DNA from 3 places in the Marinobacter sp. M1C genome. Region 3 is predicted to be linked to each of the others. Evidence: predicted binding sites of a transcription regulator. Region 3 holds the regulator's gene; each other region holds the start of a gene.
What was found. Region 3 encodes LexA, which represses DNA repair genes until DNA is damaged. Its sites were predicted from a motif close to CTGTNTNNNNANACAG; they were not measured.
Positions count from the first base shown of each region.

Region 1 (4,177 bases), 1.9 Mb from region 3:
TGCCTTCCGTCAGCGCGTTCAGCTCTTTGTTGGTGACAATATTGCCTTGTTGGACGTTGATCTTGTAAACGCCGGGAAAGGCACAGCCAGCCAGAAAAAGAGTGAGAATAAGAGCTATGAGCTTTTGCATCGCCGGGGGAAATCCTCTATCTTGAAAATGCCTGCCAATGGCAGATGTAGCACGGGTTGATCCTAAAATGGCGGCCCCATCATACCGGAAGCCGCAAGGCACACCAACGAGTGAATAGTAATATGCCATCTGAAAACGCCGAATTAAGAAAAGTCGGTCTGAAGGTTACTCTTCCGCGGGTAAAAATCTTCGGTATTCTTGAAAGCGCCACGCAGCATCACATGAGCGCAGAAGATGTTTACAAGAAGCTTCTGGAGCAGGGTGACGACGTAGGGCTGGCGACCGTTTACCGTGTGTTGACCCAGTTCGAATCGGCAGGCCTTGTGCTGCGGCACAATTTTGAAGGCGGCCACGCGGTATTCGAAATGGCCAGCGAAGACCATCATGACCATATCGTATGTACTGAAACCGGAAAGGTCATCGAGTTTTTTGATCAGGTGATTGAAGATCGACAGCGAATCATTGCGGCCGAGCACGGTTATGAGATTGTCGATCACAGCCTGACGCTGTACGTAAAGCCCATTAAGTCATAAGCCAGCTCACGCTCAAGCATTTACCCAGGCGCAAAAAAAGGGACGGGCTTCTGGCCCGCCCCGAAAACTCTCGGAGTGGAGAGTGGAGTAGAGAGTAAAGAGTAAAGAGGAGGAATGCTGCTAGTGATGGGTTGCCTGTCCCTTGCTGTACATTTCTTTGGCGTGGGCAATGGTCTGTTCTGTCATATCCACGCCGCCCAGCATGCGGGCGACTTCGCTGATCCGGCCTTGGTCGTCCAGGGTTTCGATTTTCGAGAAGGTGGCTTCCAGCTCTATGAACTTACTAACGAACAGATGTTGATGGCACTGGGCTGCTACCTGCGGCAGGTGGGTAACACACAACACCTGACCGTTTTCCCCAAGTGCCCGCAGTAGTTTGCCCACGACTTCCGCCGTGCCGCCGCCAATGCCTACGTCTACTTCGTCGAACACCAATGTCGGTGTGGTAGAGGTTTGTGCTACCACCACTTGAATGGCCAGACTGATTCGCGACAGCTCGCCGCCGGAGGCGACTTTCGCCAGTGGTCGCGCTGGTTGGCCGGGATTGGCGCTAACCAGAAACTCGATGTCTTCGTGGCCATGAGCCGCCGGCTCGTCACGGTTGTCTGCCAGCTGCGTAACAAACTGCATATTGGGCATGCTCAGTTGAGCCAGTTCTGCCGCTACGCGAACGTCCAGATTCACCGCCGCGTGCTGGCGCAACTGTGTCAGTTTGTCGGCCAGTGCGTTGTATTCCAGTCGCTGCTCGTCCAATTCGGCCTGAAGCTGCTCCAGGCTGCCGGCGCCGCCGTCCAGATCGGCCAGCTCGCCGTTCAGCCGCTGGTGCAGTTCGAACAGTTGTTCGGGCATGATGCGATGCTTGCGCGCCATCTGATAAATCGCACTCAAGCGATCTTCTATTTCTGCCAGGCGTTGCGGGTCCGCTTCGTAATCGTCAACAAAGCGGCGCAGATTGTCGCCGGCTTCGCTGATTTGTATCTGCGCTTCGCTCAGCATCTGCAGGGTGTCGGCCAGTGCTGGAATTTCCGTTGGCAGCTGCTCAAGTTGCTGCAGCGCCTGGCGCACCAGTGAGGCAGCGCTGGTGTCGTCTTCGGAGCACAGTAAAGCCGCCTGATTGCTGTGGTGCAGAATAGTGTCAGCCTGGCTCAACTCTTGTTGCTGCTGCTCCTGCTGCTGCTGTTCGCCTTCTTGCAGGCCCAGGCGGTCCAGCTCTTCTACCTGATAGCGCAACAGTTGCAGCCGGGCTTCGGTTTCATCGGCATTGTTCTGGCGCTGGACCATTTTCTGGCGGGTTTTATTCCACCCGCTCCAGGCTTGACGGGTTTGCCCGGCCAGTTCATCGGCTCCGGCGTATTCATCCAGCAAGGTGCGGTGGGTATCTTTGCGCAATAAAGATTGATGTTGGTGCTGGCTGTGAATATCCATCAGCAGGCCGCCCAGTTCTTTCAGGTGGCTTAGCGGGCAGGGTTGGCCGTTGATGTAGGCGCGGGAGCGGCCGTCGCGGCTGATGGCGCGGCGTAAGATACAGTCGTTATGATCGTCCAGCTCTTGCTGTTCCAGCCAGCTGCGCGCAGCCGCAATAGCTGAAATATCGAAGGTGGCGGTAATGTCAGCCCGCTTCGCGCCATAACGCACGGCGCCAGCGTCTGCGCGTCCGCCCATGGTAAGGCCAAGCGCATCCAGCACAATTGATTTGCCGGCACCGGTTTCCCCGGTAAGGGCGGTCATGCCTTTATGGAAGTGCAGTTCCACCCGTTCCGCGATGGCGTAATTGGAAACCGTTAGCTGTGTGAGCATGCCGAAACCTCCGCTCTATCTATTATGCCATGTGTCTAAATACTGTTTTTTCATACAGTAACTGTGAATATATACAGTCTTTTTGATTGTTGCAAACTCCGTGGCGTCAACTTTGTTGCAAAATGCGTCGCGCATCGGTTGAAACTGCGTCGCGGGGCCCCATATCGACTTGCAAATACCTCTTTCCGGCCGTTATGGCGGTTATTCGAATTTAGATAGTGGGCCGTGGTCATACCGGTCGTGTTTTATTTACCAGGAGTAGTCATGAGCACTGACGAAAAACGCAACGAGCAATTTGCAGACGAGCTGCAACAAGCTGTAGACAATGCCGCAGAAGAAAACGCAGATGCAGCCGAGGCGGCGCCAGAAAGTTCTCCATCCGCCGACCTTGAAGCACTGCAGGCAAAGGTCCAGGAGTTTCAGGAGCAGGTGCTGCGTTCGCAGGCAGAAATGCAGAACGTACGCCGTCGCGCCGAAAACGACGTCGAAAAAGCTCACAAATTTGCGGTAGAAAAGTTCGTTAAGGAACTGCTGCCGGTGGTAGACAGTCTGGAAAAAGCGGTTGAAAGTACCGAGGGCCACGAATCTTCTGGTGACTTGGTGGCGTCTATTCGTCAAGGCGTGGAGCTTACCCTCGAGATGTTCCTGTCTGGCCTCAAGAAGTTCAACGTTGAGCGCCTGAATCCTGTCGGCGAACCGTTTGATCCGCAATATCACGAGGCGATGTCTATGGTGCCAGCGCCCAACGCTGAGCCAAACAGCGTGGTTGCGGTTATGCAGAAAGGCTATTTGTTGAATGGCAGGGTTGTGCGCCCAGCCATGGTGATGGTGGCCAAGCCCCAAGATGCACCAAAAATTGATGAGCAGGCTTGAAAAATAGCTTAAAGCGCCAATATAGTTTTTAACCAGAACAGTCCGGAGTGATCCTCCGGCCCCAGCATTCAGAAAGATTTGGAGTGACTCAATGAGCAAGATTATCGGTATTGACTTAGGCACAACCAACTCGTGCGTATCCGTTATGGACGGTGGCAAGGTTAAGGTTATTGAAAACTCTGAGGGCGACCGCACTACGCCGTCAATCGTTGCCTACACCGAAGACGGCGAAATTCTGGTGGGTCAATCTGCCAAGCGCCAAGCTGTTACCAACCCGTACAACACCCTTTACGCGATCAAGCGTTTAATTGGTCGTCGGTTTGAAGACGACGTTGTGCAAAAAGACATCAAAATGGTGCCTTACAAAATTGCCAAGGCCGACAACGGCGATGCGTGGGTAGATGTAAAAGGCCAGAAAATGGCGCCGCCGCAGATTTCCGCGGAAATTTTGAAAAAGATGAAGAAAACCGCCGAAGATTATTTGGGCGAGAAAGTGACTGAAGCTGTTATCACCGTTCCTGCATACTTTAACGATAGCCAGCGCCAAGCGACCAAAGATGCGGGCAAAATTGCCGGTTTGGACGTTAAGCGTATTATCAACGAGCCGACTGCTGCTGCTCTGGCTTATGGTATGGATAAAAAAGGCGGTGACCGCACCATCGCGGTTTACGACCTGGGTGGTGGTACTTTTGACCTGTCGATCATCGAAATTGCCGATGTAGACGGTGAGCACCAGTTTGAAGTGTTGGCCACCAACGGCGATACCTTCTTGGGTGGTGAAGATTTCGATATGAAAATCATCGAATTCCTGGCCGACCAGTTCAAGAAAGACAGCGGCATTGAC
Region 1 is NZ_CP092289.1:4,092,274-4,096,450, reverse strand. Features, by position in the region: gene MIH19_RS19280 (outer membrane protein assembly factor BamE) at 1-130, opposite strand, end outside; gene fur (ferric iron uptake transcriptional regulator) at 253-663, shown strand; gene recN (DNA repair protein RecN) at 784-2,460, opposite strand; gene grpE (nucleotide exchange factor GrpE) at 2,725-3,333, shown strand; gene dnaK (molecular chaperone DnaK) at 3,425-4,177, shown strand, end outside.
Region 1: a site for LexA is predicted at 2,503-2,518, ahead of recN (DNA repair protein RecN). Genes of this name have one in related genera too.

Region 2 (4,177 bases), 1.7 Mb from region 3:
CGCGTGTTTCCACGTCCAACAGATATTGGCCGGCGTTTTCGCTGATGTTGCGCAAGTCGTCCAGTTCGGCGTCAAACCCGTCTGCAATCACCCCGCCTTCGCGCATCACTACCGGCGGGTTATCGATGATTGCCCGGCCCAGCAAATCCGCTAACTGCGGATATTCGCCAATAGCCGTGGCAAGCTCGCCGACGTGGGTGGAATCAACCGCGGCCATGGATTTTTGCAAATTGGGTAGCACGGCGAACGCGTCCCGCAGCCGTGCCAGATCACGGGGCCGTGCCGAACGCAGCGCCACGCGCGCCAGAATGCGTTCTATGTCGCCAATGGTTTTCAGCTGGTCATGAATCGGCTCATAGTCAAAATCTTTCAACAACGCGCTAACCGCCTGCTGGCGCTGGTGCACCACCGCCACATCGCGTAGCGGACGGTTCAACCAGCGCCGCAGTTGGCGCCCACCCATAGCCGTGGCGGTGCGGTCCATCACCCAGGCCAATGTGTACTGGGTGCCGCCCATCAGGTTGGTGTCAATTTCCAGGTTGCGGCGGCTGGCGGCGTCCAGAATGACCGCGTCTTCGCGGCGCTCGCGGCTGAGTTTGCGAATGTGGGGCAGGGCGGTGCGCTGGGTTTCCCGTGCGTATTGCAGCAGGCAGCCGGCGGCGCACACGGCCAAGTGCATATCTTCACAACCAAAACCGGTCAGGTCCCGCACCTGCAATTGCTGGGTAATCACCCGTCGCGCGGTGTCAGGTTCGAACAGCCAGGGCCCCTGGCGACGAATGCCGGTAAAGCCTTCCAGCAAATCGGTAAACGGAAAGTCTTCGCTGATTAAAATTTCCGCCGGGCGCAGCCGTTGCAGCTCGCCTTGCAAGGCCTCAGCGCTATTCAGCTCTGAAACCGCGAAGCGGCCGCTGGAGATGTCCAGAGAAGAAAAACCGAAGTGCTGCTTATGGTGATAAATCGCCACCAGCAGGTTGTCACGGCGGTCTTCCAGGTAGGCGTCGTCACTGAGGGTGCCGGGGGTGACAATGCGCACCACTTGGCGATCGACCGGGCCTTTGCTGGTGGCCGGATCACCAATCTGCTCGCAAATGGCAATGGATTGACCTGCGCGCACCAGGCGGGCAATGTAACCCTCAGCCGCATGGTACGGAATACCCGCCATGGGAATCGGATTGCCCCCTGACTGACCACGGGCGGTCAGGGTAATATCCATCAGTTCCGAGGCTTTTTTAGCGTCGTCATAAAACAGCTCGTAAAAATCCCCCATGCGGTAGAACACCAGCTCATTGGGATGCTGGCCCTTTATTTTCAGGTATTGCTGCATCATGGGCGTGATTTTTGGACTTTCGGTGTGCGCTGCTGACATGGGACATCCGCGATGGCTGTTTTGAGGAACTGGCGGTGGATTGTAGAAAATTACACCGCAGGATGAAACGTGGATTATAAATGAGGTCGCTATGTCTGACGTAACCATGCCCGATATCACTGATGAATACATCCGCCAGCAGGCGGCAGAACTGGGTAGCGTATTAACCCGCGCTGGCGCTATGCTGGTGACGGCAGAAAGCTGCACCGGCGGCTGGGTGGCCAAGGCCATGACCGACCAGGCTGGTTCCTCGGCCTACGTCACGGGTGGGCTAGTTACCTACAGCAACCATGCTAAACACGCGTTGCTGGGTGTCAGTGAACAGACCCTGGCGGAACACGGCGCGGTGAGCGAACCGGTGGTGCGACAGATGGTCTCCGGAGCACTGCGAGTGTCGGGTGCAAGCGTCGCCGTTTCAATCAGCGGCGTTGCCGGGCCGGGCGGTGGCAGCGATGCCAAGCCGGTAGGTACGGTGTGGTTCGCCTGGGGCAGCGCTGAAAATATCAGCACCGGTTTGAAGCATTTTGACGGCGATCGCGACCAGGTGCGGCGCCAGGCTGTGATCTTTGCGATTGAAAGTGTGCGCCGTTTCGTATCGAGTGATATCTGATCCGCAATGGCTAAAAAATCCCCCAAACAAGGGTTGGTCTGCTTTGTCTAATGTGGTTTAATGCTGGTTAAATATACAGTGATTTTCCGGGGCAGCCAGTTCCCAAGTTTAGATTAGCGCATCATATTACCGGCGCGCCCTATCAGCGCACTATATTATTAGCGCACTATTCTAACGCACCATTTTGAAGAAGGTTCGTACCTATGGAAGACAACCGCAAGAAAGCTTTATCCGCCGCTCTGACCCAGATTGAACGCCAGTTTGGTAAAGGCGCCATCATGAAGATGGGCGACCACCCCCGTGAAGCAATCCCGTCCGTTTCTACCGGTTCTCTTGGTCTGGACGTTGCTCTTGGCATTGGTGGCCTGCCTTATGGCCGGGTTTGTGAAATCTACGGCCCTGAAAGCTCTGGTAAAACTACGCTGACTTTGCAGGTTATTGCCGAAGCCCAGAAGCAGGGCAAAACGTGTGCTTTTGTTGATGCTGAGCACGCCCTTGATCCTCAATATGCTGAAAAGCTGGGCGTGAACGTTGATGAGCTGCTTGTTTCCCAGCCCGACACCGGTGAGCAGGCGTTAGAAATCTGCGACATGCTGGTGCGCTCCAACGCGGTGGATGTCATCGTCGTGGACTCCGTTGCCGCATTAACGCCAAAAGCTGAAATTGAAGGCGAAATGGGCGACTCTCATGTTGGTCTTCAGGCCCGCCTGATGTCACAGGCTCTGCGCAAACTGAATGGCAACGTCAAGAATGCCAACGTCCTGCTGATTTTCATCAACCAGATCCGCATGAAAATAGGCGTAATGTTCGGCAGTCCCGAAACCACCACCGGCGGCAACGCGTTGAAATTCTACGCCTCTGTGCGTCTGGATATCCGCCGCATTGGCGCAGTGAAAGACGGCGACGAAGTGACCGGTAACGAAACCCGGGTGAAAGTGGTTAAAAACAAAGTGGCACCGCCGTTCCGCCAGGCCGAATTCCAGATTTTGTACGGTAAGGGCATTTACCGCATGGCCGAAGTGGTGGACATGGGTGTAAAGGAAGGCTTTGTGGATAAGGCTGGCGCCTGGTACGCCTATAACGGTGACAAAATTGGCCAAGGCAAAGCCAACGCCTGTAAATTCCTGGAAGAAAACCCGGAAATGGCGAAAGAAATTGAAGCCAAAGTGCGCGACAAGCTGATGCCCAAGCCAGAGAAAAAAGACGCGGCAAAAGATGCAGGGAAAGATGTAGGGAAAAATGCAGGGGAAGACGCGGCAAAGGATGTAGGGAAAAACGCGGGAAAGGATGCAGCAATAGCGTCTGCAGAATCCAGCGACGAACTACTGTAAGACCGTTAGTTTGTCAGTGCACTGGTGATTACAGTGCGCTGACAAGCACTAAAAGTGAGGCCGGCTATGCCAGACTCTAGAGGCTCAGATTCTGAACAGTCAGAAGTCGGAAAGCCCAGCGCCAAAAAACTATTGATTGTTGCCCACGCTCCCTCGTCAAATACCCTCAAATTGCGCAACGCAGTTGCTGCTGGCGCTAGCCATAACGATATTGAAAACGTTGATGTAACGGTTTTGGCTCCGCTGGATGCCGGCCCCGACGATGTTCTGGCTTGCAACGCGATTATCCTCGGCACCACCGAAAATCTTGGTTATATGAGCGGCGCATTGAAAGATTTTTTCGATCGCTGCTATTATCCTTGCCTGGAAAAAACCCAAGGCCTGCCATTTACCTTTTATATTCGGGCCGGTCATGACGGTACTGGCACCCGCCGTGCGATTGACAGCATCACCACCGGCCTGCGCTGGAAGCTGGTACAAGAGCCCCTGCTGTGCCGTGGCAATTATGCCGATGAATTTGAACAGCAGTGCGAAGAGTTGGGCTTGTACGTTGCGGCCAGTCTCGATAACGGTCTGATCTAAACGGCTTGCAACAGCCCCTCGCCTCTAAAAAATGTACAATGGCTCAATTATTTAATCGGACTTGCCGCCGTGTGCAGTAAGTCATCTTTTTATTCCGACTGTTACAGGATTAAACCTTGAAGTCATTGCCTTCGCATCAGCTCTACAAAGCCTGTGTTCTGAAAGATCTGCCATTTAAAAGCACCCGTCAGCTAGAGCCCCTGGCTGAAATTGTGGGTCAGAACCGTGCTCAGGAAGCGGTGCGCTTTGCGTTGGCTATGCCTCACGGTGGTTATAACGTGTATG
Region 2 is NZ_CP092289.1:2,971,586-2,975,762, reverse strand. Features, by position in the region: gene mutS (DNA mismatch repair protein MutS) at 1-1,369, opposite strand, end outside; gene MIH19_RS13950 (nicotinamide-nucleotide amidohydrolase family protein) at 1,476-1,979, shown strand; gene recA (recombinase RecA) at 2,183-3,310, shown strand; gene MIH19_RS13940 (flavodoxin family protein) at 3,377-3,892, shown strand; gene MIH19_RS13935 (ATP-binding protein) at 4,009-4,177, shown strand, end outside.
Region 2: a site for LexA is predicted at 2,043-2,058, ahead of recA (recombinase RecA). Genes of this name have one in related genera too.

Region 3 (4,177 bases):
GGATGCTGCCCATACAGTGCCGGCTGCACGTGAGTGCCGCCGGAAAGCACCAGGCCGTCCAGCAGGCTCACGTTTACCTGGGCGCCGGGGCGTATGTAGTGGGTGCGCGCACCCTGCATGCGCAGCGCCAGCGTAATCAACCGCTGGGCCGGTCCGCGTCGGCGCGGGCCACTGACTCCAATGGTCAGCCCGGGCGGGGAGTCTTGTTCCATCCGTTCAGACATAGCCTTTGTGTTCAAGCCAGTGGTGAATGGTTTCCGGTTTGCTGTGGGTCAGACTGTGCAGGGTGATAGTACCGGAATCGCGAAACTGAGCCCGAAGCTGCGCCAAATCTTCGCTGTTGTTGGCAATGTCGTCCAGTATTACCCAGTCATTCCATACCGAAGAGAAATTCCACTGCGGGTTGTCGATGTCGCAATCCGGTAGCCGGTAATGCAGGGTAGGCCGTTTTTTGATGCGCGGGTCTTGTACATGTCGGGCCAGCAACGGCGCATCCAGATGGGCAAACAGCGGCAGCAGATCCAGTGCGCGGTTTCGGGTGGGGTTGTGCTGCAGGTAGTCTTCCATCAGCTGTTTCAACGATGGCGCGTAGTCGTCTTTCATCAGCAGTTCTGTATAGCGAGCCGCCCAGGGCTCTATGTAGGGCGTAAAACGCCGGCTGACATCCAGTTGATGGCGGTTTTTCAGCCACTCGTACAAGCCTGCAAACGCCTGTAAATAGCGTGTAATGGTGGACGCCTGTAAATCCGGCAGTTCCGGGTTCAGTTGCAGTCCGAAGGCATAATAAATGGACTCGCGGCTGCCCAGAGCACCAAGGCTGCGTAGTTCTTTGATCAGCCGCTCAACCTCTTCCACCTGGGAAAAACCGATGGGCGGCCCGACAATTTCCAGCGGCACAATACGCTCGGCCGCGGCGTCAATCACGTCCATAGCCTGGCCGCCCAGCTCACGCAGGATTTCCGGCACGTCAGCTCCGGTCAGGTCCAGATCTTTAATAGGGTCAGAATCCAGCTCGATCACAAACTCACCCAGCGGTGTATCCACTGCGGTTACGTAGCGCGACCGCGGTTGCGGCGCACCGTTGAGCAGGCTGGCGACTTCGCGCACCAGCGTTTCGTAGCTTAAACCTGAAAGCTCGATTTCCACACCAACCCGGCGCTCTGCTCCGCTGGCAGTGTGAGTTACAGAGGGAATTTTGCAGACGTTCTTTTGCGTCATTATTACACCTTTCAATCAGTCTTAAGCGCTTCAAGCGCGGCTTATAAGGGCAGAATTACCATAGCACATTAGGTGTCTGACGCTGGTAACCGAGCAAGTGGGGGAAATGCCATAAACAGGGTTTACACTGGATAAAACACTGTATATAGTCGAATCACTGTATAAACAAACAGGGTATGTTATGACACAGCGGATCCCAAACATGAAACTCACCGCCAGGCAGTCCCAAGTGCTGGATATCGTCCGCCGCTATCTGGATGAAACCGGGTATCCGCCCACCCGCGCCGAAATTGCAGCTGAGCTGGGTTTCCGCTCCGCCAATGCGGCGGAAGAGCACTTGCGGGCTCTGGCACGCAAAGGTGCCATTGAAATGGTGCCCGGCGCTAGCCGCGGTATTCGCCTGCCAGAAAGCGAGCAGGACCTGGGTTTGCCAGTGATTGGCCAAGTGGCAGCCGGTAGCCCGATTCTGGCTCAGGAGCACGTGGAAGACCACTGCACTTTAAAACCCGGCTTTTTTTCGCCGGCGGCGGATTACCTGCTGCGAGTACGTGGTATGAGCATGAAGAATATCGGTATTCTAGACGGTGACCTGCTGGCAGTACACAGCACTCAGGACGTTCACAACGGCCAGATTGTGGTGGCCAGGGTAGGTGATGAAGTGACGGTGAAGCGCTTCCGTAAAGAAGGTAATAAAGTGTATCTGGTGGCGGAAAACGACGACTTCGCGCCGATTGAAGTGGATCTGACCGAGCAGGATCTGTTCATTGAAGGGTTGGGCGTTGGTGTTATTCGCCGCTCCGACTTGCACTGATCCGTAGCGACAGAAAACCGACATAAAGAAGGGCGGGGAATCATGGAACAACTGAGCTTTAACGGCAATCTTGCATACCAGCAACAGATCGCAGCGCGAGTGGCAGAGCAGGCGCAGCCTGTGCGAGTTCAGCCCCGGCCAGACCCGGTGTGTGCTGGTAACGTCACCGAAATCATCTTGCCCCAGGGTCAGGTGGAAAATTTTCAGCTGTTATTGCCAATGCTGACCCAGCTGAACCAGGAAAAGCGCTGGTTGGCATGGATTGACCCACCTCAGGAGCTGGTCAGCAAATGGCAAAAAATGCACGGTATTGTTGCCGGTGAGCTGCTGGTTTTGCGTTCCAGCGCCGAGCATCCGGCGCGCAAGTTGGCGGAGCGGGCGCTCAGGGTGGGCACATGTCATGCGGTGGTGTTGTGGACCGAAAAGCTGAATAAAACGTGTTTCGAGGCACTTCAGGCGGCATCCGCCGCGGGCAACAGCCACGGCGTCGTTTTGCGTCAGCGTTAGTAAAGAGTATTGCGCCAGCGCTAATAGAGTTCTGCGCTAGCGTTAATGCAGCGTCGGGCTGTGGGGCGCATCAAACCACTCCACGTCGCTGTCGCTAACACTGTCATTGCTATCCCAGTCCAGGTCCTGGGCGCTATCGCCCGCGGCGTCAATGCCTGCCGCAATCATGGCTTTGGCCACTTGCATCTGGCGGTCGTCCATCATGTCTTTGGCTTCTTCGGAAAAACTGATACGCACCAATGGCGCGCCGTCGTCGTCAACGCGGCGCAAAGCGTAATCGCCGTTGCTGAGTTGAATAATTTCAAAAAACGATGGTGACATGATCCGAACCTTTATGTTCGCCAACGAAAAAGTACGCGCGGGGATGTTTTACCACTCGCTGTGTCTTGCTTCCACATCGGCTGAAAATTGCTTTATTGCGCTTAGGCTGGCTTGAACCGATGCCAGCGAACGGTCTGCGCCAACGGCCGCAGTGATGGCAATAATGTTGTCGTTGCTGACGGTTTTTTTTGCCGCAGGTGGCCGGTTCTGCGCGTCTCCAAGTTGCTCCAAATGGTTCCACCAACTATCAGCGTTGGTTTGTAATACCAGCAGTTGCTGAACTTCCGGCGCAGCGGCTCCGATCAATTTGCCCAGTTGGTCAATGCTCTGGGGTTGCCCTTTGCGTTGCTGATAACACACTGCCAGGGTATACAGCAGCAGCGTTCTCGATCGCAGCATGAGTTCAATGGCACCTTGTTTGCAGGCTTCCTGCTGTAAGGGCTGATTGCTGTTAACAGCAAGTCGTAATAATGTCTGCGCCAGTGCCAGTTTGCCGGCAAGATGGGAATGCCACGCTGCTGCCATATACCCTCGCAACTGTTTCTGCTGTTAATGTTGGCGTAATTGGCCCTGTGAAATTCACCAGCACCGAAATTCGCTGAAACCTGAAATAAGCCAAGTATTATAACAGTTTCAAAGCCGCGTTGTCCGCTGTCTACTTCCGTTTTGAAAATTTGCCTGAACAATCAAAAACCGCCTAAAAAATCGTAGCTGTGTCTTGAAATATCCGTTCAAATCAAACAACAAATATCTGAGATGTTTACCGGGGTTAGGTCATGGCGATTCACCGCGGCTGCCGTACGTCGTGCTATGCGTCGCTAAGGTGTAACATGGTTAAGTGTAAGTACACTGGGCTTCGCACCCGGTTGCAGATCACTGAACAGGAGCAATGAACTATGGCCGCAGACCATCCTGCAATGGCACATCTGGACCAGCTGCTCGAGCACATGCAGCAGGCGCTGAAAGACCAGGATTGGGAGCTGATTAGCCGCCTAAATCCAGAGATGAAGCCCGCTATAGAACCCTTGCTTGAAGCGTTGGAACAAGGGCAACTGCCGGCTGAAACCGTGCGCAGTCAACTACAACGGGTGCAGGAGTTTGTCGACGCCGCTGATAGCTCTGCCCGCCAGGCCAAGGCCGCAGCGCAGCTCGAATTGAAAGAAGTCAACCGCAACAGCAGCGCAGCGAAAGCCTACCATAAGGTGTCCTCGTCCCGGCCTTGAGCCAGGCACACACTAACTCAGCGGTCGAATTGCGTGAAGCGCCAGATCGCCGGCGCGTGTGAACGAGATTTTGTGGGGTTTGGCGTCATAAAATTGA
Region 3 is NZ_CP092289.1:1,238,498-1,242,674, forward strand. Features, by position in the region: gene MIH19_RS06035 (type 1 glutamine amidotransferase) at 1-224, opposite strand, end outside; gene MIH19_RS06040 (amidoligase family protein) at 217-1,218, opposite strand; gene lexA (transcriptional repressor LexA) at 1,421-2,029, shown strand; gene MIH19_RS06050 (SulA-like leucine-rich domain-containing protein) at 2,072-2,536, shown strand; gene MIH19_RS06055 (hypothetical protein) at 2,579-2,857, opposite strand; gene MIH19_RS06060 (DUF6586 family protein) at 2,906-3,382, opposite strand; gene MIH19_RS06065 (SOS cell division inhibitor) at 3,754-4,080, shown strand.